One region of the Polaromonas sp. CG_9.11 genome, then DNA from elsewhere that is predicted to be linked to it. Evidence: predicted binding sites of a transcription regulator. Region 1 holds the regulator's gene; each other region holds the start of a gene.
What was found. Region 1 encodes FNR, which switches genes on or off when oxygen is low (the NO sensors DNR and NnrR bind a similar motif). Its sites were predicted from a motif close to TTGATNNNNATCAA; they were not measured.

Region 1 (7,461 bases):
GATGCCCGTGGCAGCAAGGGATTTCCCAATCTGTCGGACAAGGACTGGCTGCATGGCGGCACGCCTGACAAGATTGTCGAAACACTGGTCAAGGGACGCATCGGCAACATGCCCCCCATGGCTGCCGCAGTGGGGTCTTCAGATGACGTACGCAATGTGGCGCATTATGTTTTGAGCCTGTCAGCCAGTCCGCACGATTCAGTCAAGGCTTCCCTTGGAAAGAGCAAGTTTGGCGCCTGCGCGGCTTGCCATGGCGTGGATGGAAAAGGCAACCAGGCCATCGGCGCGCCTAATCTCACCGACGATATCTGGTTGCATGGGTGGGGTGAAAACGCCATCGTGGCCATGATCAACAATGGCAAGGTCAACCAGATGCCAGCGCAAGAAGGCAAGCTCACCGAATCCCAGATTCATGTGTTGGCATCTTATGTCTGGAGCTTGTCCAACAAGCCAGGCGCAGTAGCGCTGAAGTGATTTTTTACCCGGCAAGGTCCCTACTGGGGTTTTGCATGGAGCATGCCCTGTGGATAATTTAAAGCCGACTCCCCGAAAAGTCATTCCTATCGCGGTGATGGCTGGAGAGCAGCTGCAGGCTGCGTCAGCAACCGGCCATGGCGAATCAGGCAGCATCTACCAGGCCCAGAAGAAAATTTATCCACGCAGCGTCACGGGATTTTTTTCAAAGTGGCGTTGGGCCATGGTTTTTATCACCCAGCTGGTCTTCTATGGCCTCCCATGGCTGGAGTGGGGCCAGCGCCAAGCTGTATTGTTCGATCTGGAAGCGCGGCGCTTCTATATTCTTGGACTGGTTCTTTACCCGCAGGATTTCATTTACCTGTCGGGAATTCTGGTCATTTCGGCGTTGGGGCTGTTTCTGTTCACGGCTGTGGCCGGTCGCCAGTGGTGTGGCTACGCCTGTCCCCAAACGGTCTATACCGAAATCTTTCTCTGGCTTGAAAAGGTGACCGAAGGCGATCGTTCGGCACGTTTGCGACTTGATGCAAGTCCCATGTCCGTCAACAAGTTGGCACGCAAGGCCAGTAAGCAGTTTTTGTGGATGGCCCTGGCGCTGTGGACAGGGTTTACCTTTGTCGGTTATTTCACGCCCATCAAGGAGTTGGGCGTCAGTTTCATCAACGCAGGCATGGGGCCATGGGAAACCTTCTGGGTTTTCTTTTATGGATTTGCCACCTATGGCAATGCAGGGTTCATGCGTGAACAGGTCTGCAAGTACATGTGCCCGTACGCCCGCTTTCAGAGCGCCATGTTCGACAAGGACACCTTGATCGTGACCTATGACGAGGCGCGCGGCGAACCCCGGGGTTCCCGTTCCAAAAAGGCTGATCCGGCTGCCCTGAACCTGGGTTCCTGCATCGACTGCACGCTTTGTGTCCAGGTCTGTCCGACGGGGATCGATATCCGCAAAGGGCTGCAATACGAATGCATCAGTTGCGCGGCGTGCATCGACGTATGCGACACCGTGATGGACAAAATGAACTACCCGCGCGGGCTGATTCGCTATTCGACCCAGAATGCGGTGGTCCAGGGCTGGGGAAGATCGCAGCTTTTGCGCCGTGTATTGCGTCCCAGGGTGCTGGTCTATACGGCCATCTTGCTGGCCGTGACCGCCGCCTTGTTCATCAGCCTGGCGTTGCGCTCCCCATTCAAGGTCGATGTCATTCGTGACCGTGCTTCGCTGGCGCGTATCGTGAGTGGTGGCAAGATTGAAAATGTCTACCGCCTGCAGGTGATGAATGCGACCGAAACCACCCAGCACTACCGCATCGCAGCCACCGGTTTGCCGGGCCTGGTGCTGGCGTCAGAAGGCACATTCACTGTCGATGCGACCCAGGCGCGTGGGGTCACCGTTACCCTGCAATTGCCGTACGAGGCTGCCGGTCCAGGCTCGCATGAGATCCATTTTGAAGTCGAGGCGGTCAACTCGCCGGGTCGTGTGGTTGAGAAGTCGGTTTTTTTGGTGCCCCGCTAACTTAACAATGGAAATGTCATGAACGAAGAATACGGACAACCCTGGTGGAAATTCGGGCATGTATGGATGGTTTTTGCAGGGCCTGCGGTGGTCGTTGTTGCCTCGTTCATTACCCTGTACCTGGCCATCAAGATTCCCGATCCTGTGGTGACCAGCTACGGCCAGGGAACACAGCCGAGTGCCGTGAAGCCGGAGGCATCGTCCACCAACATGGCGCCAGCGATGCAGGCTCGAAATCATGCGGCCACGGGCATCCCGGCGCCTGCCGAGCCTTGAGAACTGAAATGAATTCAGGAAACACGCGTCAAATGACAAGTCCTTCCAATCCTCAAACGACAACAAGGACTTGAACTCTATGGGGGCTCAAAGAATGATGTGGATTGCATGGCCTGCTTTCCTGCTGGCAGGCGTGGCAGAAATGTTCGTGTTTGCCTTTGTCGATCCACAAAGCCTGCATTGGTTCGGGCAGCCCTTGGCCTTGTCTCGCGAGGCCGTCTACACCTTGGCTTTTTTTGTCTTCTGGGGGCTGACCATGGCGTCGAGTGCCTTGACGGTCCTGCTTGCCATGTCGCCATACGAAATGAATCGTCGCGAATTGTCTGCCGAGGGACAGCCCGAAAACGGCGCCAAAAAAGTGAAGGTCAATTGAACCATCGACCCGTCAGCCATCTGCCGGCAAATTTCAGTCTCAGTAGGGCTTGTGGTTGTTGTTCACGATCAGCTTGAGCGCTTCGGTGTCAAGGATGCGCACATGGCGCTGCTTGACTTCCATAATCTTGTCTTCGACAAACTTTGAAAAAGTCCGGCTGACCGTTTCCAGCTTCAGGCCCAGGTAGCTGCCGATTTCTTCTCGCGTCATGCGCAGCAGAAGCTCCGATTGCGAGAAGCCGCGGGCATGCAGCCGCTGGACCAGGTTCAATAAAAAGGCGGCCAGGCGCTCTTCGGCGCGCATGCTGCCCAGCAGCAACATCACGCCGTGTTCACGAACAATCTCGCGGCTCATGATCTTGTGCACATGGCGTTGAAGGGAGACAACTTCCCGTGACAACTCTTCAATGCGGTCAAACGGCATCACGCATACTTCAGCGTCTTCCAGCGCGATGGCGTCACAGGTGTGGTGTTCCCTGACAATGCCGTCCAGCCCGATAATTTCGCCAGCCATCTGAAATCCGGTGACCTGGTTGCGGCCGTCTTCGGTGGTGATGCAGGTTTTGAAAAAGCCGGTGCGGATGGCAAACAGGGAACTGAACTTTTCACCGTTGCTGTACAGACGGCCTCCGCGCTTGACCTTGCGGCGTACGGCGACCACTTCCTCAATCCTGTCCAGCTCATCGGCTTTCAGTCCCATGGGCATGCAGAGTTCACGAAGATTGCAATTCGAGCAGGCAACTTTTACGGTGAGAGGGTTGATGGGCTGGAGCCCGTCCTCGCTTGCGACTTCCCCGCGCTTGCCCGTACCCATGGACTCTGGTGTGACCTCAAACATGACATTCTCCTGATGAGGGTTCGTTGCCTGGTTTCAGACAGGCTGACCGCTGACATAGGTCAAACAAGCAATGCGGGCTTCACGATACATTGGCAGTGCTTGCCCCAAAATCGAGGGTGCGCGTTTCAAGGAACCGTCACGAACGCACTTGCGATCAATTGTATGCCTATCCCCACTCATGAATTGCTTCGCCGTTTCGATGTTCCGGGACCCCGTTACACCTCGTACCCGACAGCAGACCGCTTCGTGGAAGCCTTCACGTCCGAACAGCTGGTGCAGGCCCTTGCGCAGCGCCGAAACGGTGCGGCCGCCATGCGGCTGCCGCTGTCACTTTACGTGCACATCCCTTTCTGCGAATCGCTTTGTTACTACTGTGCCTGCCACAAGATCATCACCAGGCAGCATGCGCACGGTGAAACCTACCTGCACTATCTTGGCCGCGAGCTTGATTTGTACGCCGCCCATCTGGGAACGGGTCAGGCACTCAGCCGGCTGAATCTGGGCGGCGGCAGTCCAACCTTTTTAAATGATGGTGAATTGCGCCAGTTGATGGCCATGCTGCGGCGGAGTTTCCGGATTGCATCGGGTGGAGACTATTCCATTGAAGTCGATCCCCGGACCGTTGATGCCGCGCGCCTGGCCACGCTGGCCGAACTTGGCTTCAACCGGCTGAGCTTCGGGGTCCAGGATTTCGATCCGGCAGTGCAACAAGCGGTTCACCGCATCCAGCCCGCAGAACAGTTTTTTTCATTGATGGCAGCAGCGCGCCTGATTGGTTTTCAGTCCATCAACCTGGACCTGATTCATGGGCTGCCGCAACAAACGCCGGAATCGTTTGACCGCACCTTGGCGCAGGTCGTGCAACTGCGGCCGGACTCCATTGCCCTGTATGCCTATGTCCATCTGCCCCAGCGTTTCAAGTCGCAACGCCGGATTGATGCTGCCGGGTTGCCCGACGCCCGCGCCAAGCTTTTCATGCAGTCGCACTCTTTTTCGGCCTTTCAGGCTGCCGGATATGTGTATATCGGCATGGACCACTTTGCCCTGCCAGACCATGCGCTCGCTGTTGCCAAGCGCCAGGGCCGCCTGCACCGCGACTTCCAGGGGTACAGCTTCCAGCCTGAAGGCGACCTGATCGGCCTGGGGGTCTCCGCCATGGGCAAGGTGGGCGCCACCTACAGCCAGAACGCCAAGACCCTGGACGCGTATTACGACGACCTGCAGCAGGGGCGGCTGCCCGTGGTGCGGGGACTGGCGCTGTCTCGGGATGACCTGGTGCGGCGCAGCGTCATCATGGCGCTGGTGTCCCAGGGCCAGCTGGAGTTCGAGTCGATTGAGCTGGGCTACCTGATTGATTTCAAACGCTATTTTGCCGCCGAGCTGGAAATGCTTTGCGGCCTGCAGGCGCAGGGCCTGGTGGAGGTCAGTGACACCGGCCTTCTGGTAACGGCGACGGGCTGCTATTTTGTACGCAGCGTGGCGATGGTGTTTGACCGTTACCTTCAGGCAGACCGTACGCTGGCAAGGTTTTCCCGGATCATCTAGAACGGCTGCATGAATACCTCGCTGGCCATGACGGCATTACTGATGGGACTGGCCGGCGGGCCGCACTGCATCGCCATGTGCGGCGCTGCCTGCGCGGGCATTGGCAACGCAGCCGGTGCGCGCAAGACCTCGGCCCTCTGGACCTTCCAGGCCGGCCGGCTGGCCAGCTATTCGCTGCTCGGTGCAGTGGCCGCGGCATCCATGCAGGGCCTGGGGTGGCTGACCACCCAGACGGCGGTCATGCGCCCGGTGTGGACGCTGTTTCATGTCGCCGTGATGATGATGGGCCTGATGCTGGTCGTGCTGGCGCGCCAGCCGGTGTGGCTCGACAGCACGGCGCGCAGCGTGTGGCGCCGGGTCAGGGCGTTCAATGCGTCCTGGGGCCGGGGCGCGCCGCTGGCCATTGGCGCACTCTGGGCCTTCATGCCGTGCGGGCTGCTTTACTCGGCGGTGCTGGTGGCGGCCCTGAGCGGCGGTCCGCTGGAGGGCGCCCTGACGATGGCGCTGTTTGCCCTGGGCAGCAGCGTGTCCCTGCTGATCGGCCCCTGGCTGCTGCTGCGCCTGCGTGGCGGCGGCACTGGTGAATGGGGCATTCGCCTGGCCGGGCTGGCGTTGGCCGCCACTTCTGGCTGGGCCTTGTGGATGGGGCTGGCGCATGACACGGCGCCCTGGTGTGTGAGTTAGGCCCCCACGCTCCGCCGCTGCGCGGGTCGCTGCCCCCCGAGGGGGCTATTGCGCCTGCGGCCCGGCAAAGCCGGTTCCGCGGCCCCTGCTGGTGGGGATGAGCGTCCTGCGCTTTCCGCTGTTGGTTCGCTGCCTCCTGATAGGCCGCTGAGCCTTCGGCACGGTAAAGCGGGTTCTGCCTTCCCTGCTGGTGTTGGCTGGTTTTCAGCCTTTGAGAGGTGCATATTCTGATCAGAAAAAATTTTCAGTATCGAATATGCCTTTTGCGCATGCTGGATATGAGTAAGCAGCTATAAATAAAATAGCAAATGGCAATCTGTCGAGCTTTGAGCGCCGCGCCGGATATGCCAGGCGATCTCGTTTTAGCCCCGGCGCATCAGCGTGCTTTTGCCGAACAGGCTTTCGATCAGGTCGAGCGCCACTTCGGCGGTGGCATTGCGCACGTCGAGTGCCGGGTTGAGTTCCATCACGTCGAGCGATGCCATGCGGCCGGTGTCGGCGATCATTTCCATGCACAGCTGGGCTTCGCGGTAGGTGGGTCCGCCCTTGACGGCGGTGCCGACGCCGGGCGCGAAGCTGGCGTCCAGAAAATCCACGTCAAAGCTCACATGCAGGTGCGTGTTGTCGTCGATGCCGGCCAGCGCTGCTTCCATGGTGCGCTTCATGCCGATTTCGTCGATGCAGCGCATGTCGAATACCTCCATGCCCGATTGCCTGACGAAACGTTTTTCCCCTTCGTCCACGCTGCGGATACCGATCTGGCGAAAAGCCGACGGCGGCAAGGCGGGTGTCACGCCGCCAATTCCCGTCAGCTCCGCCGGGCCGTGGCCGCACAGCACCGCCACCGGCATGCCGTGCGTGTTGCCGGTAGGCGTCAGCTCATGGGTGTTGAAGTCGGTGTGGGCGTCCAGCCACAAGACGCGCAGGTTTTTTCCCAACTGGCGGCAATGACGGGCCACCGCGCTGATCGATCCAATGGCCAGGCAATGGTCGCCCCCCAGCAGGAGGGGCATTTCGCCGTCGCCCAGCGCGGCATGCACTGCCTCATGCACCGCCTGGTTCCAGGCGGCTACCTCGCCCAGGTGACGGTAGCCGCTGACGGGGGCCTGCCACGGGTTGGCCGGTCCGCTGACGTTGCCCCAGTCGGTGACGCGCAGGCCGTGGCCTTCCAGTGTCGGTTGCAGTCCGGCAACGCGAAAGGCCTCTGGGCCCATGGAGGCGCCGCGCGTGCCCGCGCCAACATCGGTGGGTGCGCCTATGAGTCGGATGTGTCGTGTCATGTGGGTGTCGATTCGGTGTTGGAGAGCTGGAGTCATGCCACTGCAACCGGCTTTTCGTCAGCCGGGATCACGGGGTGAGCAGAAGCGGCGGACGCATTGAGCGGGTCTGAAGGAGGATTCTCCAACGGTTCAGCAGAAAAAGCCGGCCTGACCAGCTGGTAAAGGTTCTTCGGGTCGTCCAGTCGCGGAATCAGGGAAATGGTGCTGCCTGCCGCCAGCGCCTGCGCGGTGTCGTGAAGATACCGCAACGCCGAGAAATCCTCAAGCGCAAAGCCGACCGAGTCGAACATCGTGATCTGCGCTGCGCTGTCACGCCCCGTCTTTTCGCCCGACAGCACCTGCCACAACTCGGTCACGGCAAAGTCCTGCGCCATCTGCTGCAAATCGCCTTCCCGGCGGGTTTGCGGTTCGTACTCGACAAACACCTTGGCGGCCGTCATCACATCGGCATGGATTTCGGTTTTGCCCGGGCAGTC
Region 2 (7,461 bases), on a different contig from region 1:
GGAACGCTGGCGGTCAATGGCTCGCTGGGCGGCGCGCTGACCGTGGGCAACGGCGCGCGGCTGGCGGGAACCGGCTCGGTCGGCAACACGGTGGTGCAGTCCGGTGCGACCCTTGCGCCGGGCGGCAACAGCATTGGCACGCTGAACATGGCCGGCAACCTCACGCTGGCGCAAGGCTCGGTTTACCAGCTGAACGCAGCTTCCGATGGCCGCAGCGACCAGATCCGCGTCAGTGGCGTGGCCGCGCTGCAAGGCGGCAACGTGTCGGTGCTGGCCAGCGGCAACTTTCAGCCGACCACCCGTTATTCCATCCTCACCGCCAACGGCGGCGTGTCAGGGCAGTTTGCCGGCGCGACCACCGACATGGCCTTTTTAAATCCCTTCCTGACCTACAGCCCCCAGAACGTGACCCTGCGCCTGCAGCGCAACGATGTGAGCTTCCAGAACATTGCGCAAACGCCCAACCAGCGCGCTACCGCGGGCGCCGTGGCCGCACTCGACACCGGTCCGCTGTACAGCGCTGTCGTGCAGTTAAACGCCGCCAATGCACGAACCGCCTTCGACAGTCTGTCCGGCGAGGTGCATGCTTCGCTGAAGTCGGCAGCTTTTGAAGACAGCCGCTTTGTGCGCAACGCCAGCCTGGGCCGCCTGCGCGAGTCGTTCGACACGCCTGCCGCCAAAACCACCGACGCGCCCGCAGCCTCCGGCAGCGGCGTGTGGGCGCAAGCCTTTGACTCGTGGGGCAGCACCGATGCAGACGGCAACGCGTCGTCGCTCGAGCGGACCACGCGCGGCATCTTCCTGGGCGCAGACACCCGCGTGGGCGACGACTGGCGTTTGGGCGTGCTCGGCGGCTACAGCAAAAGCCGCGTGACACCAGACGACCGCCCTTCGTTGGCAAAAACCGACACCTACCATGTCGGTGTCTATGGCGGCAAGCAATGGGGCCAACTCGGACTGCGCGCGGGCGCGACTTACAGCGCAGGCGAGGCCGATACCCGCCGGGACATTGCGTTCCCGGGGTTCAGCGGCCAGACGGCGGCGAAGTACGACATCAACACCACCCAGGCCTTTGGTGAACTCGGCTGGAAGATGCCCACGGCGAACGGTTCGCTCGAACCCTTTGCCGGCCTGGCGCATGTCAAGCTGAGCACCGATGGCTTCACCGAGAGCGGCGGCGTTGCCGGGCTCAGCGGCAGCAGTAGCAGCGCGCACACCACCTACAGCACGCTGGGCTTGCGCGGCACCACCAACGCCGGCATGCCGAACAACCAGACCCGCCTTCGCGGACTGGTCGGCTGGCGCCACGCTTTTGGTGACGTGACGCCGACCTCCACCCTGGCACTGGCGGGCCAGCCCGGCTTTGCCGTGGCAGGCGTGCCGTTTGCCAGGAATGCGCTGGTGCTCGAAGGCGGGATCGACTTTGCGGTCAGCCGCCACCTGACGATGGGCGTTTCCTATGTCGGCCAGGTCGCAAGCCAGCTAAGCGACCATGGCATCAAGGCGTCGCTGCTGTGGAAATTCTGAGCCGGCGGCTTGGCGATTGCAATCGCCGCTCCCATGCCGGCCTGTCCGGAGCAACTTCCCTGAAAACATCCGGATTAATGACAAAAATGGCGTATTGCGCAATAAGGACGGACACTTTCAGCTATATAAAACATAGCGCATTGGTGACGCATGCAACAACGCGCCAGCCGCAAGGAACGGCCTAGGAGCCTGGGCGGCAGAAGGTGTGCATGGCGAAAAGTGGCCCCGCCGAGGACGCCGCCGAGGCGCCTAGCCCAGCAGCCGGGTCACCGTGTAGATGGCCAGACCCACCAGCCCGCCGACCAGCGTGCCGTTGATGCGGATGAACTGCAGGTCGCGCCCAATGGCCAGTTCGATGCGGTCGCTCATCTCCTCGCGGCTCCAGCGGGCCAGTTGCGCCTCAATGAACTGCCCCACTTCGCCACGGTGCTTGCGAACCAGCAGGACGCTGCCCGACTCGATGGCGCGGTTGAAGCCCTCGACCAGCTGCGCATCGTTCGCCAGCGCATCCCCAACCTTGCCGGCCAGCATCGCGACCTGCCGGGCCGTGGCCGGCCCGTCCCGGCCCAGGTCATCAAGCAGCCGGTCCATGACCATGCCCCACAGGCTGCCCAGCAAGGCCTGCATGCGCGCACTGGCCAGCGTTTCCTGCTGGTGCCGGGCAATGAATTCATGCCATGCCGGATCGTCTTTCAGGTGCAGCAAAAACGCCTCTACCCAGCCCGTGAAGCGCGCCCGCGCCGGATGGGCTGGGTCGTGCAACACCTCATGGGCTGACTTTTTAAGCGAACGCAGCGCCCGGGGACCGATGGCGGCGGTTCCTACCTTGTAGAGCACGTTCTCCACGCCGAACGCGGCAATCAGGAAATCGATGGCCTGCTGCTGGTTTTTTTCCTCCCCCAGGTAGCCGGATATCCCGCGCAGCATGCTGTCGAGCAATTGCTGGTGGCTGCCGCCGGCCACCAGCAGGTCCAGCAGTTTGCCGGCATTCGAGGCAATGTCGAACTGCGACAGCTGCCGGGTGGCGGCATCGCGTACCAGCAGGTTCATGACATCGTGGTCCAGGCCCTTGAGCACTCCCCTCACCGCCTTGGCCAGGGCCAGTCCCAACTGGTCTGAATGACCAGGCACCACCAGCCAGGCGCCAAGCAGTCCAGCCGGATTGGCCTGGCGAATGCGCTCGGCAATGCCTTGCTCGGTGATGAAATGGCTTTCGACGAATTGCCCAAGGTTGCGGCCGATGCCGTCCTTGCTGTTTGGAATGATCGCCGTGTGCCACACCGGAATCCCCAGCGGATGCCGAAACAGTGCCACGACGGCAAACCAGTCGGCCACCGCGCCGACCATGGCCGCTTCGGCGAAGGCCGAGACATAGCCCCATGCGGGGTGAAGCGCCAGCAGACTGCGGGCCAGGCAAAACACCCCGAAGGCCAGCAGCAGCAGGCCGCCGGCCACCCGCTGCATGGTGCGCAGCCGGGCACGCCGCAAGGCATCCTCGGCGGAGTCCAGCTGCTGTTGAAGATCTGAAGAAGACGGCATGCCGGGCAGTCTAGCCGCTCAGCTGCCGGTGATGGCGCAGGCCGGCAGAACCAGGAGCCTGCAACAGGCAGCAAAAAAGCCCTGCCGCGAACTGGCAGGGCTTTCTAACAGTGTTCTGGACCGCAGAACTCAGAAGCGCCAGCCCAGGCCCACTCCCAACAGCAGTGGATCGGCCTTGAATTCGCCAATTTTGGCCCCGGCCAGCTTCACATCGGTACGGATCATGACTTTTTTCAGGTCCAGGTTGAGGTACACCCCCTTGGTCAGCGCAATGTCCACGCCCACTTGCAGTGCGCCGCCCCAGCTGTCCTTGTCCATGCTGACACCCGGGAGCAGGTTCGCCGAGCTGAAACGCGTGTAGTTGAGGCCGGCGCCCACATAAGGCTTGAAACCGTTCATCGGAAAGTGGTACTGGGCCAGCAGCGTGGGCGGCAGGTGCTTGAAGGTGCCGACATCGGCGCCCAGGACGCTGGACGTCAGGGTCTGCTTTTGCGGCACGGTCAGGACCAGCTCAAGCGCCATATTCGGGCTGAAGAAGTAGCTGACATCTGCCTCGGGCATCCACTTGCTGTTCATGGAAAGGCCCAAGCCGGTGCTGTCGCCGTTGGCGCTGTCCAGATGCACCGCACGGGCTCGCACCATCCAAGGGCCTTCGGCAGTGGTTTGCTGGGCCAAGGCGGCACCTGACAGCAGGGTGGACAGGATGGCGGCGGCAATGAGTAGTTTTTTCATGAAGGGCAGCGGATAGAGGACAGGGAACATTCCCAATCCGTATTGGGCGCGCCCGGTGCCCTTGCCGCGTTTGACATGGCGCAAAGCTTCGACGGCCTGTTGCGCCGCGGCGCGCAAGCTTGCGGTAGATCAACAAATCAGGTCCTTGACTGGCACGGTGCGTTGTGCATCGGCAACGTCAGGGCGATGTCTTTGCAGCTGGCGAGTTGCCGCATTGCGGACACAATTTTTGCAGCGCCTGCGCGGTTATGCGCTGGGAACTTCAGGCCTGCCCGGCGGTTCAGGGTTCTTGCCGGGAGCCCGGGTTTCGCCGACCGGCCAGACCGCCCTTGCGTCCGGCTTCGCGTGCTTCGGTGGCATTGAACTGGTGCGCATTGCCGCTGGCATGGGCCGCCTTGCCGCCCCTGCTGGCAATCTGGCGCTGCTGCTCCGGGTCCATCGAGGCAAAGCCGCGACGGCTGGAGGCCTGGCGCTGGTTGCGGCTGTCCGCATCTTGGGTATTGTCTGGATTGTTAGGCATAGGTTTCCTGAGGTCGATGGAAAAAAGGAAACTCAAGTGTGCAAGCCTGCCGATCAGCCTGGGCGTCGGCTTTCGGGCCTTTGAAAAGTAGGAAGCATCCGACGGGTCAAGGTGCGCAATGCTGAGTTCACTTGCCTTGCGCTCTGGCAGTGCGCCAGCCTGACCGGGGTGTCGGCGCTGGACCGAACCAAACCCGGGCGCAATGGTTCGGTCCGGGAATCAGACCGCCGCCAGCGCCTGTTCCAGATCGGCCAGCAGGTCGTCGATGTGCTCGATGCCAACCGACAGGCGCACCATGTCCACGCTCACGCCGGCGCGGGCCAGCTCGGCCGGATTGAGCTGGCGGTGCGTGGTCGAGGCCGGGTGGCAGGCCAGCGACTTGGCGTCGCCGATATTGACCAGCCGGGTGAACAGTTGCAGCGCATCCTGGAAACGCGAACCCGCTGCCATCGCGTCGGCTGCCGACTTCACGCCGAAGCTGATGATGCCCGAGGCCTTGCCCGCCATGTATTGCTGCACCAGTGCATGGTCGCGGTGCTCGGGCAGGCCGGCGTAGTTGACCCAGGCCACCTTCGGATGGTTCTTGAGAAAATAGGCAATGGCCAAGGCGTTGTCGCAGATGCGGTCCATGCGCAGCGCCAGCGTCTCGATTCCCTGCAGGATCTGGAACGCTGCCATGGCGCTCAGCGCTGCGCCCATGTTGCGCAGCGGCACGACACGTGCCCGGCCGATGTAGGCGGCGGCGCCCAGCGCCTCGGTGTACACCACGCCGTGGTAGCTCACATCGGGCTCGTTCAGGCGCCTGAAGCGCGCCTTGTGCTCGGCCCACGGGAATTTGCCGCTGTCCACGATCACGCCGCCCAGTGTCGTGCCGTGGCCGCCCAGGTACTTGGTCAGCGCGTGCACCACGATGTCGGCGCCGTGCTCGAACGGGCGGCACAGGTAGGGCGTGGAAACGGTGTTGTCAACGATCAGCGGCACGCCGGCGGCATGTGCCACGGCCGCCAGACCTGCGATGTCGGTCACATTGCCCAGCGGGTTGCCGACTGACTCGCAAAACACCGCCTTGGTGCGCGCGTCGATCAGCGGCGCAAACGAGGCCGGGTCGCGCGGGTCGGCAAAACGCACTTCAATGCCCATCTGCGGAAAGGTGTGGGCAAACAGGTTGTAGGTGCCACCATACAACGCCGACGAGGCGACGATGTTGTCGCCGGTTTCGGTGATGGTCTGGATGGCGTAGGCAATCGCCGCCATGCCCGAGGCCACGGCCAGCGCGCCAATGCCGCCTTCGAGCGCCGCCATGCGCGCTTCCAGCACGGCATTGGTCGGGTTCATGATGCGGCTGTAGATGTTGCCCGCCACTTTCAGGTCGAACAGGTCGGCGCCATGCTGCGTGTCGTCGAAGGCGTAGGCCACGGTCTGGTAGATAGGCACCGCGACGGCTTTGGTGGTCGGGTCTGGCGTGTAGCCGCCGTGAACAGCGATGGTCTCGATTTTCATTGTTTTCCTGTGCAAAAAAACCCAAGCCTAACAGGCCTGACGGCCAGCACACCATCAGCGGTTCGCACCAGCACATGCGGTTTTCAGCTTTCAGAAAACGTTGAATTTAGGCAGGCGAAAATCTGGCAAATATTCAATATTGATAGCACCGAACGCTTTACAGGCGGGCGCAAACAGCCAGTTTCATAAATAATCTTGCCGAAAATATTATTTCAGCGTGCCAAAAACCTTCTGGAGAATGGCGCTGCCGGTGCCGACAGGGTCTTGGCGGATTCTCCTTTCTTCCTCGCCAATCACCAGGTACAGGCCGTCGAGCGTGCGGCCGGTGACGTACTGCTGGATGTTGGCGTCTTCCTTTTTCACCAGACCGAAGCCGGCCGCCTTGCCGGCGAATTCGTTGTACTTGCCGGCCAGCCCGACTTTCTCAGTCGCCCGGTTGACCACCGGCAGGAATTTCACGCCCAGCGGCACACGCGTCTTTTCAGCAAAAAAAGCCGTGACCGAGGTGTCGCCACCGGTCAGGATGTTCTTGGCGTCATTGACATTCATCGAGCGTACGGCGCCCACCAGCAGGTCCTTGCCCATCGGCACGGCAGATTCTGCAGCCCGGTTGATGGCCGTGACCAGTTCATCGATGCGCCGGCCCTGTCCAAAGTTTTTCAGCAGTTTTGACGCATCTTCCAGGTAGCCGGGCAACGGGATGCGAACTTTTGGATTCCCGAGGAATCCATCGGGCTTGCCGAGCAGGGCAACAGCCATCAGGACGCCTTTTTCAAGCGCGGTTTTCAGGCCGCTACTCGCTTCGGCATGCGACAGGTCGCCGAGCGACAGGGCATGGGCGCGGCCATAGGCTGCCAACATCAGCAAGCCCAGCGCACTGGCACCGGCCTGGTTAAAATTTCGACGTTGCATGAAGAGGTCTCCCATGAAAAGAATTTCTCCCGTGGCAGTATGCCGCATGGTGCTGGCGGGCGCACTGGTGCTCGGGGGTACGGCGTTCCTGGCCGGCTGCAGCGGCGCTCAGGCCGCGCCCGAATCAACCTTCGTGCTGCTCGACGGCAGCAAACAGACCACGGCAGACCTGAAGGGCAAGGTCACGCTGGTGAATTTCTGGGCCACCAGCTGCGTGACTTGCGTGGCCGAAATGCCCAAGATCATTTCCACGCACAACAAGTACCAGGCGCAGGGCTACGACACGCTGGCCATCGCCATGAGTTACGACCCGCCAGCCTACGTCGTCAACTATGCCGAAACCCGCCAGCTGCCGTTCAAGGTGGCCATCGACAACACCGGCGCCAATGCCAAGGCCTGGGGCAATGTGCAACTGACGCCGACGACCTTCCTGGTCAACAAGCGCGGCCAGATCGTCAAGCAGTTTGTCGGCGAGCCCGATTTTGCGGCGCTTCATCAGCTGATTGAAAAGCTGCTGGCCGAAACCTGAACCTGAACGTGGTCCGGTCATGGGCCATGAAAAAGGCCGGCGCCTTCGCAAGCGCCGGCCTTTTTAAGGGTCGTTTTATTTCAAAGCGTTTCGTGCAGCGAATCACGGCAGGACTGACAACAAGCGCCGGAGAGGGTCCGCGTCCGCCCCATTCAAGCAGGGGCCGCGGGACTGGCTCCGCCAGACCGCAGGCGCAGCGGCC
Region 3 (7,461 bases), on a different contig from region 1:
AACTGCCGCCGGATGTGGATCTGCAGGTGGCATCGGATTCGACCAATTCGATCCGCGCCTCGCTGCACGAAATCGAGGTCACGCTGCTGATCTCGATTGCGCTGGTGGTGCTGGTGGTCAGCGCATTTTTGCGCAGCGTGCGCGCCACCTTCATTCCGGCCGTGGCGACCGTGGTGTCGCTGCTGGGGACGTTTGGCGTGATGTATTTGCTGGGCTTCAGCCTGAACAACCTGAGCCTGATGGCGCTCACGGTGGCGACCGGCTTCGTCGTCGATGACGCCATCGTGGTGCTGGAGAACACCAGCCGCCACATCGAAGCCGGCATGGACCGCTTCAAGGCAGCGCTGCTGGGCGCGCGCGAGGTCGGCTTCACCGTGCTGTCGATCAGCCTGTCGCTGGTGGCGGTGTTCATTCCGCTGCTGTTCATGGGCGGGCAGACCGGCCGGCTGTTCCGCGAATTCGCCGTCACGCTGTCGGCGGCGGTGATGATCTCGCTGGTGATCTCGCTCACCACCACGCCGATGATGTGCGCCTGGCTGCTCAAGCCGCCGTCGAGCAATCAGCCGCCCGGACGTATTTCGCGGGCTTTCGAAAACACCTTCAAGCGCCTGCTCAAGAGTTATGAAACCGCACTGGACTGGGCGCTTTCAGCCAAACTGCTGGTCATGCTGAGCCTCTTGGCCGTGATCGGGCTGAATGTTTATCTGTACATCGCCGCGCCCAAGGGATTTTTTCCGCAGCAGGACACCGGCCAGATCAACGGCTTCCTGCGCGCCGACCGCAGCATTTCCTTCCAGTCGATGCAAAGCAAGCTCAAGCAGCTGGTGGACACCATCCGCGCCGACCCGGCGGTCGATACCGTGGTCGGCTTCACTGGCGGCTCACGCGCTGGCGGCGGCTTCATGTTCATCAACCTCAAGCCAGTCGCGCAGCGCAGCGACTCGGGCCAGGCGGTGATTGCGAGGCTGCGCCCGAAACTGGCGCAGGTCACCGGCGTCAGCATCTTCCTGAATCCGGTGCAGGACTTGCGCGGCGGCGGCCGGCAGAGCAATTCCACCTACCAGTACACGCTGAAAAGCGACAACGCCGCCGACCTGAAACGATGGGCGACGCGGCTGGCCGACCAGATGAAGGGCGCCAGCGCACTGACTGACGTGGACACCGACCAGGAAGAAAACGGCGTCGAGACCATGGTCACGGTGGACAAGGAAAGCGCCGCGCGGCTCGGCGTGAGTTCGCGCGACGTCGACAACGCGCTGTACAACGCCTTTGGCCAGCGCCAGGTGGCGACTATCTATGGCGAGATGAACCAGTACAAGGTCATCATGCAGGTGGCGCCGCGCTACATCGGCAGCCCCGAGGCGCTGAAGGACATTTATGTGCCGGCCAGAAACACGGCCGCCGCCAGCACGGCTTCGGGCGCTACCGGCACGTCCGTCGTGAACCCTGCCCTGCGCGACCCGTCGTCTGGCCAGGTGCTGACCACCGCCGTCACCACCATGGTGCCGCTGTCAGCGATTGCCAGCTTCAGTGAAAATTCGGCGGCGGCATCGATCAGCCATGAAGACGGCGAACTCTCGACCACCATTTCCTACAACCTGGCCACCGGCAGCACGCTCAGCGATGCGCAGGCCGCCGTCCGGGAATCGGAAGCCGCGATCGGCCTGCCCAACAACGTGCGCGGCAGCTTTTCGGGCACGGCGCTCAGTGCGCAGCAGTCGCAGGGCGAGCAGCCGCTGTTGATCCTGGCGGCGCTGGTGGTGATCTACATCGTGCTTGGCATTTTGTACGAAAGCCTGATCCACCCGCTGACGGTGATTTCGACGCTGCCGTCGGCTGGCGTGGGCGCGTTGCTGGCGCTGCTGCTGTTCAAGATGGACCTGTCGATCATTGCGCTGATCGGCATCTTTTTGCTGATCGGCATTGTCAAGAAAAATGCCATCCTGATCATCGACTTCGCGCTGGACGCCGAACGCGCGCGCGGCTTGACGGCCGTGCAAGCGGTGCGCGAGGCTTGTTTGCTGCGTTTTCGGCCGATCCTGATGACCACGATGGCCGCCATTCTGGGCGCGCTGCCACTGGCCATCGGCTTTGGCGAAGGGGCGGAACTGCGCCGGCCACTGGGCATCACCATCATTGGCGGACTGATCGCCAGCCAGTTGCTGACGCTCTTGAGCACGCCGGTGGTGTATGTGCTGCTCGACAAGCTGCGCCGCCGCAGTGTGTCGGAACGCCACCTGAGCCGCCATCCGCACGAGCCGCCTGAGATGTCGGATATGGCGCCGCACCCTCTTGCGCCCTCTCCCTCTGGGAGAGGGCTGGGGTGAGGGCCAGCGGACGCAAAACCATCATAAAAAATCCTGTGCCTGGTCAAGCCCCACCCCGCAACCGTCGGTCCCGCAAAGGCCGGAATGACGAATTCATAAAGCCGCCCATGCGTTCAAAACTGCCTTTTCACCTTTTCACGGTTGCCGCACTGGTTTTAGCGGTCAGCGGCTGCGCCGTCGGCCCCAATTACCAGCGCCCTTCCACGCCGGACATCAGCGCCTTCAAGGAAGCCGCTGGCTGGGTGCCCGCTGCCCCCGCCGATGCGCTGGAACGCGGCCCCTGGTGGTCACTGTTCGGCGACCCGGTGCTCGACCAGCTGGCCGCGCGGGTCGAGGTGTCGAATCAGAACGTCGCGGCAGCCGTGGGCGCTTATGCGCAGGCGCGCGCACTGGTGCGTGAACAGCGGGCCTCGATGTTTCCCTCCGTCACGCTCAATGGCGGAGCCAATCGCTCGCACAGCAGCTCGGGGAGCAGCTCGACCAGCGTCAACGGCGGCAGAACGGGCCACAGCTTCAGCGCCAGCATCGGCACGAGCTGGGAGCCCGATGTGTGGGGCCGATTGGGCCGCGCGGTGGACAGTGCCTCGGCCAGCGCCCAGGCCAGCGCCGCCGACCTGGCGTCGGCCCGGCTGTCGGCGCAGGGGGAACTGGCGATCAATTACCTCACGCTGCGCCAGGTGGATGCGCAAAAAGCGCTGCTGGAAAACACGCTGGCCGGATTTCAGCGCACGCTGGAGATCACACAGAATCGCTACAGCGCCGGCATTTCGGCCAAAACCGACGTGCTGCAATCGCAAACCCAGCGGGCCAATGCGCAGGCCGACGATGCCGGGCTGGTGCGCCAGCGCGCGCAACTCGAACATGCCATCGCCGTGCTGGTGGGCGAAGCGCCGGGCAATTTTTCACTCGCGCCTGCCGCGTGGAACCCCCGGGTGCCCGAAGTGCCGCCCGGCGTTCCGTCCACGCTGCTGCAGCGCCGCCCCGACATTGCCGCTGCCGAACGCCGCGTGGCCGTGGCCAACGAGCAGATCGGCATTGCGAGAAGCGCCTATTACCCCAGCCTGCCGCTGGGTGCGTCGTATGGATTCGGCGCCAGCCGCGTGGCCGACCTGTTCAGCGCGTCCAGCAGCGTCTGGTCGCTCGGCCTGTCGGCGGCGCAAAGCCTGTTCAATGCCGGCGCCACCACCGCACGCGTGCAAGGCAGCGAAGCCGCGCATGCGCAAGCGGTGGCGCGTTACCGACAAACCGTGCTGACCGCCTTCCAAGGCGTTGAAGACCAGCTGGCCGCCACCCGCGTCCTGCTGATCCAACAGGATTTGCGCCGCCAGGCGTCCGAAGCCGCCGACCAGGTCGAGCAGCAGGTGTTGAACCGCTACCGCAGCGGCCAGGTCAGCTACACCGAAGTCATCACCGCCCAGGCCACCGCACTGAGTGCGCGCCGCGCGCTGGTGCAGGCCATGGCCGACCGCCAGACCACGGCCGTGGCGCTGATCCAGTCGCTCGGCGGCGGCTGGCAGGCAGGGCCATGACGCTGGCGGCGCCCGGCACCAACGGTTGATCTTTCTGGACGGGGTTCATTGGATAACTGCCCTGCAACACCGGCCAGGCAACATTTTTGCCAGGCGTTGCGCTGACGATATGCCCCATGTTCCTGAAAATCGTCTGCAACGACCCATTGTTGACCTGGATCAGCATGCCCCTAAAGCGAATGGGGGATAGTCCCATCAACAAAGGGAGCGACCACCATGAAACTGATGACTGACCTGTTTTCCACCGACTATGGCCTGATGAGCATCATCGGCATTGCCTTCATGATGGGCATGGGGGTGTTCTTTCTTCGCCTGTTCACGGGCAAGATGAAGCACGATCCGACGGTCTCCCGCAAATAAGCTGCCCGCGTGCCTGCGGCACCGTCGGTTAACGACCAAACAGGCACTTTGCGCAATACTGGCGAACGTAGGTAGCTATAAAAAATATAGCAGTTTATCTAAACACCGGCGGGTTGTTCCCGCTGATGCAGTGCCGCCAGAAAAAACCGCGTGGCTTCGATCAGCGGCCTGTCCCTTCGGGTGATGGAGCCAAACGATTCCATCTTGTGCCGGATGGGGCATGGCAACACCCGGAGCAGCCCATGGCGCGCGTAGGTGTCGGCAATCGACAGCGGCACGACGCCGATCATGTCGGTTTCTGCAATCAAATTGGTGGTGGTCAGGATGGACGCGGTTTCGATCAGGCCCCGTGGCAAGGGTGCCTGCTGCATCCTGAATTCCTGTTCCAGCACCTCGCGCATCGGGCTGCCGGTGGGCTGCAATATCCACGGGTAGCCCAGTAAACGGTCAAACGGCACTGATTTCTGCCGGGCCAGCGGGTGATGCATGCCGACGACAATGGCCAGTGCCTCGTTTTCGAGCGGCGTGAATTCATAGTCGGCCCACTGCCCGCCGCGAATCCGCCCGACCGCCACAGCCAGCACGCCTTCTCGCAGCAGCTCCAGCAGCCGGTCGCTGGTGTCGAGCGTGACATCGAGCGACAGCAGCGGATAGGCTTTTTTCAGCGCGATGATGGCCTGCGCCAGCAAGGTCGGCGACGGCGCCATGATGCTGTCCACCGACAGGCGGCCCGAACTTCCCAGCTGCAATTCAGCCAATACCCGGGTCATCGACTCGATGGAACCCCGCATTCCCCGGAAATAGCCCAGCACGCTGGTCGGCGGCCAGGTGCAGATGAGTTTTGACACCGATGCCATCGGTCATCGGCCAGATCAGGAATGGCCGCATGAAACCCCTGACGGTAGCCAGCACCAAACGCAATCCGCAACGACCCAATGTGCCCGCCATGGCGGAAGCCGGTCTCAAGGGTGTGGAAATGAATGCCTGGTACGGCATTTATATGCCCGCCTCGACACCCAGGGCAGTGCAGGATCGCGTGTACACCGAAGTGACCCTGCTGGCCATGCCTGAAACGCACAGCCGGCTGAGCGCCATCGGCGCCAACCTGACGCCGATGACGCAGGCCCAGTTCGCTGCCTTTCACACGGCGGAAAACAAACGTTATGCCGAGCAGATCACCCGCAAAAACATCAAGCTGGACTGAAGCCATGAACACGCAGCAGAACCCGGTCACCGCCCTGACCCTGGGCGACGCGGCCGGTATTGGCCCCGAGCTGATCGCCCGCCTCCTCAGCCAGCCTGGCATCACGGACGGCGCCAACATCGTGCTGGTGGGTGACGCCTGGCTGTGGCAGGACGGCCAGGCCATTGCCGGCCACCGTATCGCCACGCAAGCCGTTGCGTCGCTGGCCGAAGTGTGCAGCCGCGCGGTCCAGCATCTGCCCGCATTTCTGGCCGTTGACACGATTCAGCCGGCAGACGTACAGCGCAGCCAGGCGCTGGCCGCCTGCGGCACGGCGGTGCTCAAGGTGCTCGACCTGTGCATGGACGGCGCCAAGCACGGCGAAGTCGATGCCATCTGTTTTGCGCCGTTGAACAAGCAAGCCATGAAGATGGGTGGCATGCAGCATGAGAACGAGTTGCACCACTTTGCCGACTACCTGGGCGTGACCGGCTATTTTTGCGAGTTCAACACGCTGGGCGACCTGTGGACTTCGCGCGTGTCGTCGCACATTCCTCTGAAAGCCGCTGCGGCCATGCTCAGCAAGGAACGCACCGTGGACGCTGCCCGGCTGATCTACCAGTCGCTGCAAGCCAGTGGCACGGCCGCGCCCAAGGTGGCGATTGCCGCCTTCAACCCGCATGGCGGCGACGGCGGCGTCTGCGGACAGGAGGAAATCGACATCATTGCGCCAGCGGTTGAAGCGCTGCACGCCAGCGGTTTTCCGGTCGATGGCCCCTTTCTGCCAACACGATTTTCCTGAAAGCACATGACGGCCACTACCAGGCCATCGTCACCATGCACCACGACCAGGGCCAGATCGCCATCAAGCTCATGGGTTTCAGCAAGGGCGTGACGGTGCAGGGCGGCCTGCCGATGCCCATCACCACACCGGCGCACGGCACGGCTTCATTCCCGAAAACCCGGGAGTCATCCCCATGAAAATCAAATCCGTACGCGCCCGTGTTTTTGAGTGGAAGGGCAAGACCGTTCCGCCACAGGGCAATTTCTGCTCCAACGCCATGGACCTGGTGTATTCCAACACCGAATCCATGCGCACCCTCCGCTTTCATTCGTGGTCGGTGGTCGAGATTGAGACCGACGACGGCATCACCGGTCTGGGCAATGTCGCCCTGGCCCCGGCGATTGCCAAGGCCATCATCGACCAGTATTTGACCCCGCTGGTGCTGGGCCAGGACCCGTGGGACTACGAATACCTGTGGCAGCGCATGTACCGCGCCACCCACGCCTGGGGCCGCAAGGGCGTGACGATGGCGGCGATTTCGGCGATTGACCTGGCGATCTGGGACATCCGGGGCAAGTCGGTCGGCAAGCCGGTGTTCAAGCTGCTGGGCGGGCGCACCAAGGAAAAATTCCGGTCTGTTACTCCAAGCTCTACCGCATCAACCTGGACGAGATGCAGGCCGAGGCGCAAAAATACCTGGATCAGGGCTTCACCATGTTCAAGTCCCGCTTCGGCTATGGCCCCGCGCACGGCACGAAAGGCGTGGCGATTCGCGAGGTCATCGGTTACGACAACGACCTGATGCTGCAGTGCGACATGGGCTGGATCCTGGAATACGCCAAGCGCATGCTGCCCAAGCTGGAAAAGTTTGAGCCGCGCTGGCTGGAGGAACCCGTGATTGCCGACGACATCGACGGCTATGCCGAGCTGAACCAACTCACCAGCATCCCGATTTCGGGCGGCGAGCATGAGTTCAGCCTCTGCGGCTTCAAGCAGTTGCTGGACAAAAAAGCCGTCAGATTGGTGCAGTACGACACCAACCGCGTCGGCGGCATCACGGCCGCGCACAAGATCAATGCGCGGTGCGAAGCCCACAGCGTGCCCGTCATTCCGCACGCCGGCCAGATGCACAACTGCCCCCTGACCATGAGCACGCTGGCATCGCCGATGAGCGAATACTTCCCCATGTTCGACGTCGAAGTCGGCAACGAGCCGATCTATTACATCTTCGACGGCGAGCCGGTGGCCGAAAACGGCTTCGTCCAGCTCGACGACCAC
Region 4 (7,461 bases), on a different contig from region 1:
TCCCGGCACAGCGACTCGGCGATGTAGAGGTCGGTCGGAAAGTTGCTGCGTTCGCTGACCAGCACCCTGCGGCCGGGCGCATCCTCCCGGGCGATGTTGAGCGCGGCGCTCAGCACCTTGTAGAGGTTGACCGAGGTGCTGTCGGTGGCCACGACCTCGCCGGGCGCGGCGCCCACCAGTCGTGCAATCTTGTCGCCCAGGCGCTGTGGCGCATCGAACCAGCCGGCGCTGTTCCAGGAGCGGATCAGGCCCTGGCCCCATTCCTGGGTCACCGCCTCGGCCACGCGGGCGGCGGTGTTGGCAGGCAGCACGCCGAGCGAATTGCCGTCGAGGTAAATCAAGCCTTCGGGCAGGGTGAACTGCTGGCGCAGCGCGCGCAGCGGGTCTTGCGCATCCAGGGCGCGGCAGTCTTGCAGGGTGGGGGTCATGGCGCGAGGTCTTTCCGGGTTTTCAGGGCAGTTCGCGCAGGATGGCGCGCACCGGCGAGGCGTCGGCCTGCATCAGCTTGAGCGGCAGGGCGATGAGTTCATAGTCGCCTTCGGGCACGTCGTCAAGGACCAGGTTTTCCAGCACCCGCAGGCCGCGCTCCAGCAGCAGCTGGTGGCAGGGCAGGTGCTGGCTGGTGGCCGGATCGACGCTGGGCGTGTCGATGCCGACCAGTGCTATGTTTTTGCTAGCTAGCAGCGCAAGCGTGGCGGGCGACAAGGCAGTAAATGATGCCCATGACTGGCTGGCAGCGCGCGCGGTGCGCAGCAGAACGCGGGCGGGCAGGTTTTCAAGCGCGTGAGCAAGGTGCGCGGGCTCGACCAGCGGGCCGCTGTCCAGGCAATGGATGACGCGGCACGGCCCGAGGTAAGGCTGCAGATCGACCGCGCCAATCGCCGATGCGCCGCTGGCGTAGTGCAGCGGCGCATCCGCATGCGCGCCAGTGTGCGGCGACAGCGTGATGCGGCTGACGTTGACCGGGCAAACGGGCGAGAGCGAAAAATGCACGTGTTGCGAATAGGCGGTGTCGCCGGGAAAGACATCGGAGCGCTCGTCCACCACAGGCGAGATGTCCCAGAGTTTCAGGCGCCTGGCGGGGGCAGCAGCGGCTGCAAAAGGGGAAGCGGGTTGCGTCATGCGGCAAAGGTAGCACTTAAGAAAAAACCGTGGTGTCGGTTATTTCCAACTGATTTCGGGAAATCCGTCCTGACACGGCTGTGGGGCGGGCAGTTGCATGGCATCGGTGAAGCAGCAAGCCGGCGATGGGGTTGAAAAAAAAGGGGGCTTTCTTGACCCGCGTTTTGACCCGCTCCTGCGCCAAGCCTGCTTGCCTGCTATAGCGTCGTGACTACACTGGTCTGGATGATCCACCCTTCTGAGCCGCTTTTGCTGCAGCACCGGCCTGTTTCCTATTTCTGGAGCGGCGAGGCCATTCGTGGCCGAAGCGTCAGCAGCGTTGTGCTGTCAGGCATGCTTGATGTGCCTGTGCTCCCTGTAAGGCTGGTGGCCGACTGGGACAGGGACATATCGCTGCGCCTGGGCCTGGCCCCCGGAGACGTCGAGACCTTGCCATTGCCGCGCGCCCGGGCGCGTTGGCCAGACTACCGGCAGTGGGTACAAGCGGTGTCCGACTGGACGGCCATGCCTGGTTTGCCTGACCTGTTGGCCACCTGTGACGTCGCCCTGATGGCCTGCCGGGGCGCACGGTACCACCATGACGGTGCGCAGTACGGCGGCGCTGCATTTTGCAATCTTTTTTTGAGCGACGACAAGGGCCTGGACCTGCATTTCCCGTCAAGCGGCCATCGGATTCCCCTGACCCGGGGAACGGCGGTGATCTTCGACACCGGCCAGCCGCATGCGGTCATTGCGCGCGACAGCAGCGGCTTTGACGCGGCCGATTTCCCGCCCGGCCGTGACTGCACGCAGGTATTTCTGACCTGGGAATTGCCCATCGAGCAAGCCGATGTGGCGCACGCACTCGGGATTGACTTCGACATCGGTACAGCGTCTTCGCTGCTGATGGATGAGGAGCAGGTCTGGCTGAACGGCGCACGGGCCGAGGTGTGTCCAGCTTCCGGTCGCTGGCGGCGAGCTGATTAAGCGGCAGACCAAAAAATTGTCAGTTTCGGCCCTTGACCTGATGGCGGGTATATCTCACAGGCCATAGATCTTGGAAAGCTGCGCGGAGCGTTTATTTTATTGAGCGGTTGTCGCAGAGCCTTCAAGTTGTCTGGCGTTTGACTGCCATGGGCTGGTTCGCGGGGTTCATGATTTTGGCAACAATGGGCGAGAATCGCCATTTGCACGGCCACCGGGCTGCGTCGTTATACATTGACCCATACACAACAAAGGCATCCCATGACATCGAATGAAAAAGTGGCCCTGGTGACCGGCGCTGGCACCGGCATCGGCAGGGCGGTGGCGCTGGCGCTGCTGCGCGAAGGCTATCACGTGGTGCTGGCCGGGCGTCGCATCGAGCCGCTCAACGAGGCGGCGGCGGCGTCGGGCAGCGACCGCGCCTTGCCGGTGGCCACCGATGTGAGCCTGCCCGCGTCGGTCGATGCCCTGTTTGCGACCATCAAGCAAAAGTTTGGCCGCCTCGACGTGCTGTTCAACAACGCCGGCGTCAATTCACCACGCGCCAGCTTTGAAGACCTGAGCTATGACCAGTGGCAAAACGTCGTCAATATCAACCTGACCGGCTCATTCTTGTGCGCGCAAGGCGCCTTCCGGCTGATGAAGGACCAGCTGCCGCAGGGCGGCCGCATCATCAACAACGGCTCGATCTCGGCCCATGCGCCCCGGCCAAACTCGGCGCCCTATACGGCGACCAAGCATGCCATCACCGGCCTGACCAGGACGATTTCGCTCGACGGGCGAAAGTACAACATCGCCTGCGGGCAGATCGACATCGGCAACGCCCTGACCGAGTTGTCCGCGCGCATGGCGACCGGCGTTCCACAGGCCAATGGCGAAATCGCCATCGAGCCGATGATGGACGCGAGCGAAGTGGCAAATGCGGTAGTGCACATGGCCGCACTGCCGCTGTCCACCAACATCCCCTTCATGACCATCATGGCGACGAAAATGCCGTTTGTCGGCCGGGGCTGATGCTGCCGGCAAAGCATTTCACCAAACATCCTTGACGGCTGCACAGCGCAAGTAAGCGGGTGCTGCGGTCTGGCAAGATGATCTGGATCAAGGTGATTCAGGATGACCCGCAACGCTGCGGCGCTCGCCACTCTTACAATGAGAATAATTATCATTTAATAAAGTGCGGCAACCATGACTTTGGCCCATTTCCCCTCTGGTACGGCAGACATCGGACTCGACGAATTGCCACGACGGCTGCCCGCGCAGGTGCTCAGGCTGATGCCGGCAGGCGATGCAGAAGAGCGTGAAGTCTTGTTGCGCCTGCTGGAAATCGGCTTTCTGCCCGGCGAGCCGGTGCAGGTCATGGCGCGGGGTTTTCCGGGCAACGACCCGCTGGCAGTGCGGGTAGGGCACACGACGTTTGCGCTGCGCAGCCATGAGGCCGCGCTGATTCGCGTCGGTCCGCTGGCCGCTGTTGCTGGCTGCGCTGCATGACAGCGGCTGGCACTGCCATGGGTGGTCCGCTTCGGGTGGCGCTGCTGGGCAATCCCAACTGCGGCAAGACCGCGCTGTTCAACCTGCTGACGGGCAGCCGCCAGAAGGTTGCGAACTATGCCGGCGTGACCGTCGAGCGCAAGGAAGGCCGGGCGTTGACCGCCTCGGGCCAGCGCGTGATGGTGCTTGATCTGCCCGGCGCCTACAGCCTGAACGCCCTGAGCGCCGACGAGGCGGTGACCCGCGACATCGTCATCGGCCGGCGGCCCGGCGAGCCGTTGCCGGACCGGCTGGTGTGCGTGGCCGACGCGACCAACCTGCAGCTCAACCTGCGGCTGGTGCTGGAAGCGCGGGCACTGGGGCTGCCGATGGTGCTGGCGCTCAACATGAGCGATGCCGCCCGGCGTGCCAACATCGTGATCGACCGCGAGGCGCTGTCGCGTGAACTGGGCATACCGGTGGTCGAAACCGTCGGCGTGCACCACGACGGCGCCCGCGAACTGTTGCATTTTTTGGACGACTGGCCGGGGCAGGGCGCGAACGCCAACAGCGCCGCCGCCTGGCAGGCGCCGACCTTCGATCAGGTCATGGACACCCAGCTGGAGGTGCGCCGCATCATGCGCCTGGCGGTGCAATCTCCCCCAGACAGCCTGCATGCCAATGACCTCATCGACCGGGTGGTGCTGCATCCGCTGTGGGGCATGGGGCTGCTGTGCGTGATCTTGTTCCTGATGTTCCAGGCCGTGTTCAGCTGGGCCACGCTGCCGATGGCGCTGATCAAGTCGGCCGTCGATGGCCTGTCCGGCCTGCTGCGAAGTCATGTGCCCGAAGGCGTGCTGCAAAGCCTGCTGACCGACGGCATCCTGGCGGGCGCGGGCGGCGTGCTGGTGTTCCTGCCGCAGATCCTGATCCTGTTCCTGTTCATCCTGGCGCTGGAGGATTCGGGCTACCTGCCGCGCGCGGCCTTCCTGCTCGACCGGATGATGGGCAGCGTCGGACTGTCGGGCCGCTCCTTCATTCCGCTGCTGTCGAGCTTTGCCTGCGCGATTCCCGGCGTGATGGCGACGCGCACGATTACCCACTGGCGCGACCGGCTGGTAACCATCATGATCGCGCCGCTGATGACCTGCTCGGCACGGCTGCCGGTGTATGCGCTCTTGATTGGCGCCTTCATTCCCGAACGCACAGTGGCGGGCATCTTCAACCTGCAGGGGCTGGTCATGTTTGCGCTGTATGTTGGCGGCATTGCCAGCGCCATGGCGGTGGCAGCGGTGTTCAAGCTCTGGCGCGGCCATGCACGGCCCACGCCGCTGATCATGGAGTTGCCTGCCTACCGTGTGCCCAGCCTGCGCCAGCTGGCGATGGGGCTGCAAGAACGAGCGGCGATTTTCCTCAAGCGCGTCGGCGGCATCATCCTGGCACTGACGGTGATCCTGTGGTTTTTGTCCACGTTTCCGGCACCGCCGGAGGGCGCTGTCGGCCCGGCCATCCAGTACAGCCTGGCCGGACGGCTGGGGCACGCGTTGCAGGTGATTTTTGCGCCCATCGGTTTTAACTGGCAGATTGCGATTGCACTGGTGCCAGGCCTGGCCGCGCGCGAAGTGGCCGTCGGCGCGCTGGGAACGGTGTATGCGCTGTCGGCCACGGGTGAAGACGTGGCATCGGCATTGGGGCCGGTGATTGCCCACAGCTGGTCGCTGGCCACGGCCCTGTCGCTGCTGGTCTGGTATGTGTTTGCGCCGCAATGCATTTCGACCCTGGTCACGGTGCGGCGCGAAACCAACAGCTGGCGCTACGCCTTTTTCATGGCGGGCTACATGTTTGGACTGGCCTATGGCGCCAGCTTGATCACTTATCGACTGACTTTGTGGTGGGGAGGTGCTTGAGATGTTGCAGCAATGGATTGCCGGAGTCATGGTGGCTTTCGCCGCTGCCTATGCGCTGTGGTACTGGCTGCCTGCCGGCCTGCGGCGACGGCTCGGGCGGGTACAAAAAAAGCTGGGTGAAAAACCCGGTTGCGGCGCTTGCAGCAGTTGCGGCGGCTGCGCCACGACGGGAAAACGCCCTGCAGCGGATGGCGCTGAAGGGCAACGCCAGCCGCTGTGGATGAAGCCGGATCGTTAACGTCGGGACTTTCAACGCTATTGCGTTGCTACAGGCGTCCGAGCAGCAAGAATTCCATCAGGGCTTTTTGCACATGCATGCGATTCTCCGCCTCATCCCAGACCACCGATTGCGGGCCGTCGATCACCTCGGCTTCGACTTCTTCGCCCCGGTGCGCCGGCAGGCAGTGCATGAACAGCGCATCGGGTTTGGCGGCGCGCATCATGTCGCTGTCCACGCACCAGTCGGCAAAGGCTGTTTTTCGGGCTTCGTTTTCCGCCTCGTAGCCCATGCTGGTCCAGACGTCGGTGGTGACCAGGTCGGCGCCGGCGCAGGCCCGCATCGGGTCCTTGAAGACCTGGTAGCTTTCACTCGATCGGATGCCGGCGATCGACTGGTCCACCTCGTAGCCGCCGGGCGTGCTCAGGTGCACCTTGAAGCCCAGGATTTCGCTGGCCTGCAGCCAGGTGTTGGCCATGTTGTTGCCGTCGCCGACCCAGGCCACCGTCTTGCCCTGGATGGAACCCCGGTGTTCAATGTAGGTGAAGATGTCTGCCAGGATCTGGCAGGGGTGGAATTCGTTGGTCAGGCCATTGATGACCGGCACCCGCGAATGCTCGGCAAAACGCTCGATCTTGGTTTGCTCGAAGGTGCGGATCATCACCAGGTCGACCATGCGGCTGATGACCTTGGCGCTGTCCTCGATCGGCTCGGCGCGGCCCAGCTGGCTGCCTTCGGTGGTCAGGTTCACCACCGTGCCGCCCAGCTGGTACATGCCGGCCTCGAAGCTGACGCGGGTGCGGGTCGAGGCTTTCTCGAAAATCATCACCAGGGTGCGGTCGATCAGCGGCTGGTGCCTTTCGTAGGCCTTGAACTTTTTCTTGATGAAGGCCGCCCGCTCGAACAGGTAGGCATAGTCATCGGCGCTCAGGTCGCTGAACTGCAGGTAATGCTTGAGCGGTGTAGGGGGACCGGACATGCTCATGGTTATGCACCTTCCTGCAGCAGTTGCTTGATCAGCGGACACAGGATCGCCACGACTTCATCGGCCTCGGCCATGGTCATGATGAGCGAAGGCACCAGGCGGATCACGGTGTCGGCGGTAACACTGATCAGCAGGCCGTTTTCGGCAGCGCGGCCAACCAGTAAGCCGCAGGGTTTCGTCAGTTCAATGCCGAGCATCAGGCCAAGACCGCGAATTTCCCTGAAGCCTGGCAAGCTGCCGAGTTCCCGGGTGAACGCGGTCCGCAAATGGTTGCCCACCATCACCGCATTGGCCATCAGGCCTTCTTCTTCCATGATGCGGATGGTTTCCACGCCGGCCCGCATGGCCAGCGGATTGCCGCCAAAGGTCGTGCCATGGTTGCCGGGCGCAAAGATATGCGCGGCCTTGGGGCCGGCGACCACTGCGCCAATGGGCACGCCCGAGCCCAGACCCTTGGCCAGCGGCATGACATCGGGCTTGATGCCGGCCCACTGGTGTGCAAACCATTTGCCGGTGCGCCCCATGCCGCACTGCACCTCGTCGATCATCAGCAGCCAGTCGCGTTCGTCGCACAGGGCACGCACCTGTTGCAAATATTCGTTGTCCATCGGGTGCACGCCGCCTTCGCCCTGGATGGCTTCAAAAAATACCGCCACCACGTTTGGGTTGCCCTCTGTGGCCGCTTTCAGTTCGTCGATGTTGTTGATCGGCACGCGAATGAAGCCTTCCACCAGCGGGCCAAAACCGGCCTGCACCTTCGGGTTGCCGGTGGCGCTCAGCGTGGCGATGCTGCGGCC

Region 2: the regulator FNR is predicted to act here: its motif matches at 3,918-3,931, upstream of IWX85_RS13015 (OmpW family protein).
Region 3: the regulator FNR is predicted to act here: its motif matches at 4,006-4,019, upstream of IWX85_RS01110 (DUF3149 domain-containing protein).
Region 4: the regulator FNR is predicted to act here: its motif matches at 3,177-3,190, upstream of IWX85_RS06245 (FeoA family protein).

The regions. Positions count from the first base shown of each region.
Region 1 covers NZ_JADOVE010000013.1:74,858-82,318, forward strand. The annotation lists gene ccoP (cytochrome-c oxidase, cbb3-type subunit III) at 1-474, shown strand, start outside; gene ccoG (cytochrome c oxidase accessory protein CcoG) at 572-1,990, shown strand; gene IWX85_RS12195 (FixH family protein) at 2,009-2,266, shown strand; gene IWX85_RS12200 (hypothetical protein) at 2,346-2,639, shown strand; gene fnr (fumarate/nitrate reduction transcriptional regulator Fnr) at 2,679-3,401, opposite strand; gene hemN (oxygen-independent coproporphyrinogen III oxidase) at 3,639-5,021, shown strand; gene IWX85_RS12215 (sulfite exporter TauE/SafE family protein) at 5,031-5,705, shown strand; gene rocF (arginase) at 6,068-6,985, opposite strand; gene IWX85_RS12225 (ornithine cyclodeaminase) at 7,018-7,461, opposite strand, start outside.
Region 2 covers NZ_JADOVE010000015.1:46-7,506, reverse strand. The annotation lists gene IWX85_RS13025 (autotransporter domain-containing protein) at 1-1,527, shown strand, start outside; gene IWX85_RS13020 (DUF445 domain-containing protein) at 1,777-3,066, opposite strand; gene IWX85_RS13015 (OmpW family protein) at 3,196-3,798, opposite strand; gene IWX85_RS13010 (KGG domain-containing protein) at 4,079-4,318, opposite strand; gene IWX85_RS13005 (O-acetylhomoserine aminocarboxypropyltransferase/cysteine synthase family protein) at 4,538-5,818, opposite strand; gene IWX85_RS13000 (DUF4197 domain-containing protein) at 6,026-6,730, opposite strand; gene IWX85_RS12995 (TlpA disulfide reductase family protein) at 6,777-7,259, shown strand.
Region 3 covers NZ_JADOVE010000001.1:215,536-222,996, reverse strand. The annotation lists gene IWX85_RS01120 (efflux RND transporter permease subunit) at 1-2,327, shown strand, start outside; gene IWX85_RS01115 (efflux transporter outer membrane subunit) at 2,435-3,856, shown strand; gene IWX85_RS01110 (DUF3149 domain-containing protein) at 4,073-4,216, shown strand; gene IWX85_RS01105 (LysR substrate-binding domain-containing protein) at 4,315-5,064, opposite strand; partial or broken gene IWX85_RS01100 (Bug family tripartite tricarboxylate transporter substrate binding protein) at 5,030-5,420, shown strand; partial or broken gene IWX85_RS01095 (4-hydroxythreonine-4-phosphate dehydrogenase PdxA) at 5,425-6,347, shown strand; partial or broken gene IWX85_RS01090 (L-rhamnonate dehydratase) at 6,377-7,461, shown strand, end outside.
Region 4 covers NZ_JADOVE010000005.1:140,966-148,426, reverse strand. The annotation lists gene kynU (kynureninase) at 1-428, opposite strand, end outside; gene kynB (arylformamidase) at 451-1,122, opposite strand; gene IWX85_RS06255 (hypothetical protein) at 1,348-2,088, shown strand; gene IWX85_RS06250 (SDR family oxidoreductase) at 2,347-3,099, shown strand; gene IWX85_RS06245 (FeoA family protein) at 3,274-3,576, shown strand; gene IWX85_RS06240 (ferrous iron transporter B) at 3,573-5,462, shown strand; gene IWX85_RS06235 (hypothetical protein) at 5,464-5,700, shown strand; gene argF (ornithine carbamoyltransferase) at 5,729-6,658, opposite strand; gene IWX85_RS06225 (aspartate aminotransferase family protein) at 6,667-7,461, opposite strand, start outside.